2 regions of the Bradyrhizobium septentrionale genome follow, and region 2 is predicted to be linked to the other one. Evidence: riboswitches for the same ligand, from Rfam matches in the RefSeq annotation. Region 2 holds a riboswitch; the other holds the start of a gene.

Region 1 (3,405 bases), 2.0 Mb from region 2:
CCGGCATAGTGGACGCGGAATTCGCCGACCAGCGGATCGAACGGCACCATCTCCGCGGCGTAGTCCGGCGGCACCTGCACGGCCTCTTTCGAAGCCAGGATGTAGAACTCACCAGGGTCGAGGATGAGGCTGCCGTCGGACCGCGCCTTGATCGGCTCCCAGAACTCGTCGACCGAATAGCCGCCGCGGCGATCGACATCGACGACGCCGGTGTGGCGCTTGGCGCGATAGCCGACAAAGCCGCCCGAGCTCGCGCCGGAGAGATCGACCGAGAGCGCAACGCCATGGGTGAGATCGGCATTGTCGGCGTCGACCAGCCGTTCAGCGGCGTGCAGCGCGTCGAGTTCGTCGGCCGTCAGGGTCGCCTCGCCGATCCGGAAACGCACCTGGCTGAGACGCGAGCCCTCGCGCAGCAGCACGGGAAACGTCTTCGGGCTGATCTCGGCATAGAGCGGGCCATGATAGCCGGCACCGATCATGTCGAAGCGGCGGGTGCCGTCGGCGATCACGCGGGTGAAGACGTCGAGCCGTCCAGTCGAGCTCTTCGGGTTTGCGGCCGCCACGATCTCCGGCGGCAGCGCCAGGCTCTCCAGCAGCGGGACGATGTAGACGCAATTGGTCTCCAGCACCGCGCCGTCGGAGAGATCGATCTCGTGCAGCTTCAGCTGGTCGATCCGCTCGGCGACGGTGGCACCGGGCCCCGGCAGGAAGCTGGCGCGGACGCGGTAGGCGATGTCGCCGAGCCGGAGATCGAGGCTCGCCGGCTGGATCTGGCTCTCGACAAAGTCGTAGGCGGGCAGAATGAGGCCGGCCTCCGCCATCTCCGCGATCATGCGGTCGGGCAGAATTCCGTTGGATTCTTCTTCCAGCGTGAACGACACGGCACGGTCCCTCGGGATGGCCCAAAATCAACCTCTGAGCGGCCATCAAGCCCCAATATATGGGCTTTTACGGGTTATCCGATGACCGTCTTGACGGAAAGGGCGCGAGGGAATATCAGCTGCACTTATCCCGTGGTGATTTGAGCCGGCCGGCTTGCAGCCACGTTAAATAAGTCGCTAAACAGGCCGGGGACAGTGTGATCCCGGCTTGTGGAGGTTTCTCCAGGCCGGTTTTTTTTGTGGCCATTTTCTTTGAATTGGCCACCTCGGAGGTCACATGTCTGAATCCAACGCTACCGCCCGCTTCCGTCCCGAAACCCGCCTCGTCCATGGCGGCACGCTGCGCTCGCAATTCGGGGAGACGTCGGAAGGGCTGTTTCTCACCCAGGGCTACGTCTACGACAGCGCCGAGCAATGCGAGGCGCGTTTCAAGGGCCAGGACCCCGGGTTCATCTATTCGCGCTATTCCAATCCGACCATTGCGATGTTCGAGCGCCGCATGATCGAGCTCGAGGGCGCGGAAGCCGCGCGCTCGACCGCGACCGGCATGGCCGCGGTGACCACCGCGATCCTCGCGCCGCTGAAGGCCGGCGATCATGTGGTGGCGTCGAAGGCGCTGTTCGGCTCCTGCCTCTACGTCGTGCAGGACCTGCTGCCGCGCTACGGCATCGAGACGACGCTGGTCGACGGCCTCGATCTCGACCAGTGGCAGCGCGCATTGCGGCCGAACACCAAGACCTTCTTCCTGGAGAGCCCGACCAATCCGACGCTCGACGTGCTCGATATCGCGGCGATCGCCAAAATCGCGCATAGCGGCGGCGCGCGGCTGATCGTCGACAATGTGTTCGCGACGCCGATCTGGCAGAGCCCGCTGTCGCTTGGCGCCGACGTCGTGGTCTATTCCGCGACCAAGCATATCGATGGTCAGGGCCGCTGCCTCGGCGGCATCATCCTGTCGTCGGAATCCTTCATCGCCGAGCACATCCATAATTTCATGCGCCAGACCGGTCCGTCGCTGTCGCCGTTCAACGCCTGGGTGCTGCTGAAGGGTCTCGAGACGCTCGCCGTCCGGGTCCGCGCCCAGACCGAAAACGCGGCGAAGATCGCCGAAGCGCTGGCGCAGCATCCGAAGATCACCCGGCTGGTCTATCCCGGCCGCGCCGATCATCCGCAGGCCGAGACGGTGAAGAAGCAGATGGGCGCCGGCTCGACGCTGGTCGGCTTCGAGGTGAAGGACGGCAAGGCCGGCGCCTTCCGCTGCCTCAACGCGCTGACGATCTCGCGCATCTCCAACAATCTCGGCGACGCCAAGAGCCTGGTGACGCATCCCGCGACCACGACGCATCAGCGCCTGGCGCCGGAGGCCCGCGCCGAGCTCGGCATCAGCGAAGGTTTTATTCGCTTCTCGGCCGGGCTGGAGCATCCCGACGATTTGATCGAGGATTTTGTGCGGGCGCTGGAGCAGGTCTGAGGCCGGGATAGAAGCCCCAACGAGACTGCGCCCCCTCTCCCGCTTGCGGGCAGGGCTATCGCATATGGGCCAGGGCTTTGAGGAGGTAGTCGTCGTTCCATGCGCATTTTTTGATGCGGTGGCTGATAGGGACCTTCGGCGGGTCGGTCATCTGCAGGATATTTTTTGCGATTCGCTTGAGGATGGCGATGTTGGCAGGTGCGTGGTCCTTGCGAGCTCGGTTCATATCCTCGGCGAGATGAACATCAAGCATCCAGTGCAGGCCGTTCTCGACCTGCCAATGGGCTCGCGTGATGTCGAGGGCCTGCTGCGGCGAGAACACGCGCGAGGTCATGAACAAGCGCGTCAGCGGCTCGGACCGATCACGCCGGGAAGTGATCCGGATGATGGCGGCATGGCCGGGCATCAGCGCGGTCTCGACCGGCACCACCTCAGCTTTCCGCCATTCGTCGCGGCCATGACCGCGTTCCGTCTGCTCGACAACCGGTGGCGAGGGCGCTCGTGCCAGCAGGCTCTCGGCTTCCTTGTGCCAGTGACCACGGTTGCCTTTCAGCGCCAGCACATAGTCCGCATTCTGTTCGACGACCGCCTCGGCCATCCGGCGATGGCAATGCAGCGCGTCGGCCGTGACGATCTTGTCAGTCAGATCAATCAGCGCGATCACCTTCAGGGCGGCCTCAATCTCGTTCTCGGCCGCCGTCGGCGACGCGGCCGCAAGGCAAAGCCGGGTTTGCGTGGCGAAGGCCGAGACCGTCAGCGGCGGATAGGCCTGCTGGCCTTGTTCATAGGCGCGCCGCAAGGCCTTGCCGTCGAGCGCGACCACCTCGTCTGGCGTGGCCACAGTCGTGCCGCTGGATTCGCCGAGCGCCCGGGCAAAACCCGCGGCAAACGACGCAAAAGCCTGCTCGAACGCCCGCGGATCCAGCAGCCGCAAAAGCCGCGAGAAAGTATCGTGGCTGGGGGCCACGTCGTAATCGATCAGGCGAGACAGCACAGCCCTACGGGTCTCCGCGAACAACGCAAATTCGGTTGCTGTCGCGGCCCCGCACAGGC
Region 2 (3,405 bases):
GACCAGCTCGATGCCGAGCTCGTAGTCGTTGCGCGAGACGTAATCGGCATAGGCAGCGTCGAGCACCAGCAGCACATGCGACGGCAGGGCGGTGCGCAGGCGCTTGACCTCGTCGAATGGGATATAGGTGCCGGTCGGATTGTTCGGATTGGCGAGCCAGACCAGCTTTGTGCGCGGCGTCACCACCTTGAGAATGGCGTCGACGTCAGCCGTGAAATTGGTCTCGGCCGCGATCACGTTCCTGGCGCCGTTCGCCATGGTGGCGATCGGGTAGACCAGGAAGCCATGGGTGGTCGAGATCGCCTCGTCGCCGGGGGCGAGATAGGTGTGCGCCAGCAGATTGAGGATCTCGTCGGAGCCGGCGCCGCAGATGATGCGGTCAGGATCGAGGCCATAGGCGCGGCCGATCGCCTCGCGCAGCACGCGCGAGGTGCCCTCCGGATAGTCCTCGAGATGGTCGGCCGCCTGCTTGTAGGCCGCGATCGCCTTCGGCGACGGCCCGAACGGCGTCTCGTTGGCGGACAGCTTGAACACCTTGCGGCCCGGTTCCGGCACCGGGCTCTTGCCGGGCGTATAGGGCGCAATATCGAGAATGCCGGGGTTCGGCACGGGGCGGGACATCATCAACTCCGGATCTACAGGCGGCTAGCTCTTACTTCAGGTCCTGGCCGACCCGTTAGTGGGCACCGTATAGCGCGTTGCGTGGCTGCCGACGAGGGCCGAAGAGCGGACCGAGGCGCCGGCCTCGATCAGCGCGAACTTGATCTTCTCGAACCCCTTGTTCTTAAGGTCTTGCCCGGCGACCGAGACCAGCAGCGCCGCGCCGTCGAAGGCGGTGTCGGGGACCGCGACGATCTCGGCGAGCGGCGCCAAAGCGCGTGCGACATCGGCGTTCCAGCCGGAGACGCGCACGCTCCACATCTCGACCTCGGTCACCATGGCGTCGTCGGCGACCCGCGAGATCACGAACACCGGCAGCGCGGCCGGATGATCGGCGCGTTCGAGGAACGGCAGCCGTGCGATGATCTTCGGCGCGCCATCGGCTTCCAGCGCGTTCCACCATGGCGTGCGGCTCGCGATCGCCGAGACCAGTGCGAGGTCGCCCTTCGATTTCGCCACCGCTTCGACCGCGGCCTGCGCGCTGAAATGCGAGACGTAGGGCACCACGAAGCCGAAGTGAAACCGCGCCGAGTCGCGCATGGCGGACTCGCCGACGGAAACATCGGCATGCACCGCGAACGGCGCCTGAACATAAGTGAAGGTCGAGATGATGACGCGCCAGATGCTCTCGATGGTGTCGAGCGGCAGGATGCCGCGATGGCGCTGCACCAGCTCGCGCATCATGCTGGCCTCGCGCGCCGGACGGAACGCCGAGCCGACCTCCTGGGTCTTCTTGACCTGGATCAGGCGGTCGATGATGTCGCCGCGCGCCATCAACAGGCGGTGAACCTGCTCGTCGATCGCATCGATCTCCTTGCGCAGCTCCTGCAGCGAGGGCGGCGACGGGGGTGGCTTGGACATGCTCTAAGACCTTGTCGTCCGCACGGCCCGATGCCGCGTCAGACAGGGTCCCTGATTAGAAAAGACAGCCACCGAAAGCAAAGAGAAACGTCGCAGGCGTGCCTTGCGCATTCGGTTAACCAATTGGGCGGGGATTTGGCTGCCTTGACGGCGGGGGAGCCGGGGACTACCTTCCCTGCGTCCCGTGGTCATTTGAGCCGGCCGGCTTGCAGCCACGTTAAACAACTCGCTAAACAGGCCGGGGACCTTATCAGCTCCCGGCCGAACCTTTGTTCAGGCCGGGTTTTTTATTGGCCTGAGGTCCGTGGAGCCCTCCCGCGCGGAGGCAGGGTCGCCTAGATGAGCAATGTGCGTCCGATATCGAGCCCACAAACCCAGAGCGATGATCGCGCCCATGAGGCCGATCATCCGTCGTCATTGCTGGCGAAGTTTGGGATGGACCAGCCGCTGAAGCTCGATTGCGGCATCGATCTCGCGCCATTCCAGATCGCCTACCAGACCTATGGCGAGCTCAATGCCGACCGCTCCAATGCGATCCTGGTTTGCCACGCGCTGACCGGCGATCAGCACGTCAACAACACCCATCCGGTCACCGGCAAGCCCGGCTGGTGGGACACCATGGTCGGCGCCGGCAAGCCGATCGATCCCGAAAAATACTTCATCATCTGCTCCAACGTGATCGGCGGCTGCATGGGCTCGACCGGGCCGGCGTCGCTGAATCCTGCGACCGGCAAGGTGTGGGGGCTGGATTTCCCGATCATCACGATCCCCGACATGGTGCGTGCGCAGGCGATGCTGATCGATCGGCTCGGCATCGCCACGCTGTTCTGCGTGGTCGGCGGCTCTATGGGCGGCATGCAGGTGCTGCAATGGACCGCAGCCTATCCCGACCGCGTGTTCTCGACGCTCGCGATCGCCTGCTCGACGCGCCACTCGGCGCAGAACATCGCGTTCCACGAGCTCGGCCGCCAGGCCGTGATGGCCGATCCGGACTGGCGCGGCGGCCGCTATGTCGACGAGGACACCCATCCGCATCGCGGATTGGCGGTGGCGCGGATGGCCGCGCACATCACCTATCTGTCGGACGCCGCGCTGCACCGCAAGTTCGGGCGGCGGATGCAGGACCGCGAACTGCCGACCTTCTCGTTCGATGCGGATTTCCAGGTCGAGAGCTATCTGCGCTACCAGGGCTCGTCCTTTGTCGAGCGCTTCGACGCCAACTCCTATCTCTATCTAACCCGCGCGATGGACTATTTCGACATCGCCGGCGACCATGACGGCGTGCTGGCGAAGGCGTTCGCCGGCATCAAGACTCGGTTCTGCGTGGTGTCGTTCACCAGCGACTGGCTGTTTCCGACCTCGGAATCGCGTGCGCTGGTGCACGCGCTGAATGCGTCGAGCGCGCGGGTGTCGTTCGCCGAGATCGAAACCGATCGCGGCCATGACGCCTTCCTGCTCGACGTGCCCGAATTCCTGGAGATCTCCCGCGCCTTCCTGCAGGCCGCAGGCAAGGCGCGCGGACTGAACGGCGGCGGCGGCCAATCATGAGCATGCAGCAGACATTGCCGTTGCCGGGCGTCGCGCCCGAGCGAACCGGCAGCTATCGCACCGACCATCTGCTGGTCGCCGACATGGTGCGGCCGGGCTCGCGCGTGCTCGATGTCGGCTGCGGCGACGGCGAATTGCTGCAGCTGCTGGAGAGCCGCGGCATCGACGGCCGCGGCATCGAGCTGTCGCGCGAGGGTGTCAATGGCTGCGTCGCCAAGGGGCTCGCGGTGGTGCAGGGCGACGCCGACACCGACCTCGTCAACTACCCCGATGACGCGTTCGACTACGTGATCCTGTCGCAAACGCTGCAGGCGACGCGGCAGCCGAAGGTGGTGC

Evidence for each region. Region 2 has a riboswitch for S-adenosylmethionine ahead of metX (homoserine O-acetyltransferase MetX). Riboswitches for the same ligand answer to the same signal wherever they lie in the genome.
Region 1: another riboswitch for S-adenosylmethionine. It lies ahead of HAP48_RS19165 (O-succinylhomoserine sulfhydrylase); the one in region 2 lies ahead of metX (homoserine O-acetyltransferase MetX).

Annotation. Positions count from the first base shown of each region.
Region 1 is NZ_CP088285.1:3,689,583-3,692,987, reverse strand. Features, by position in the region: gene HAP48_RS19170 (2'-deoxycytidine 5'-triphosphate deaminase) at 1-881, opposite strand, end outside; SAM riboswitch at 1,004-1,083, shown strand; gene HAP48_RS19165 (O-succinylhomoserine sulfhydrylase) at 1,159-2,352, shown strand; gene HAP48_RS19160 (ISAs1 family transposase) at 2,408-3,405, opposite strand, start outside.
Region 2 is NZ_CP088285.1:1,705,863-1,709,267, reverse strand. Features, by position in the region: gene hisC (histidinol-phosphate transaminase) at 1-621, opposite strand, end outside; gene HAP48_RS10030 (chorismate mutase) at 658-1,521, opposite strand; SAM riboswitch at 1,696-1,775, shown strand; gene metX (homoserine O-acetyltransferase MetX) at 1,861-3,069, shown strand; gene metW (methionine biosynthesis protein MetW) at 3,066-3,405, shown strand, end outside.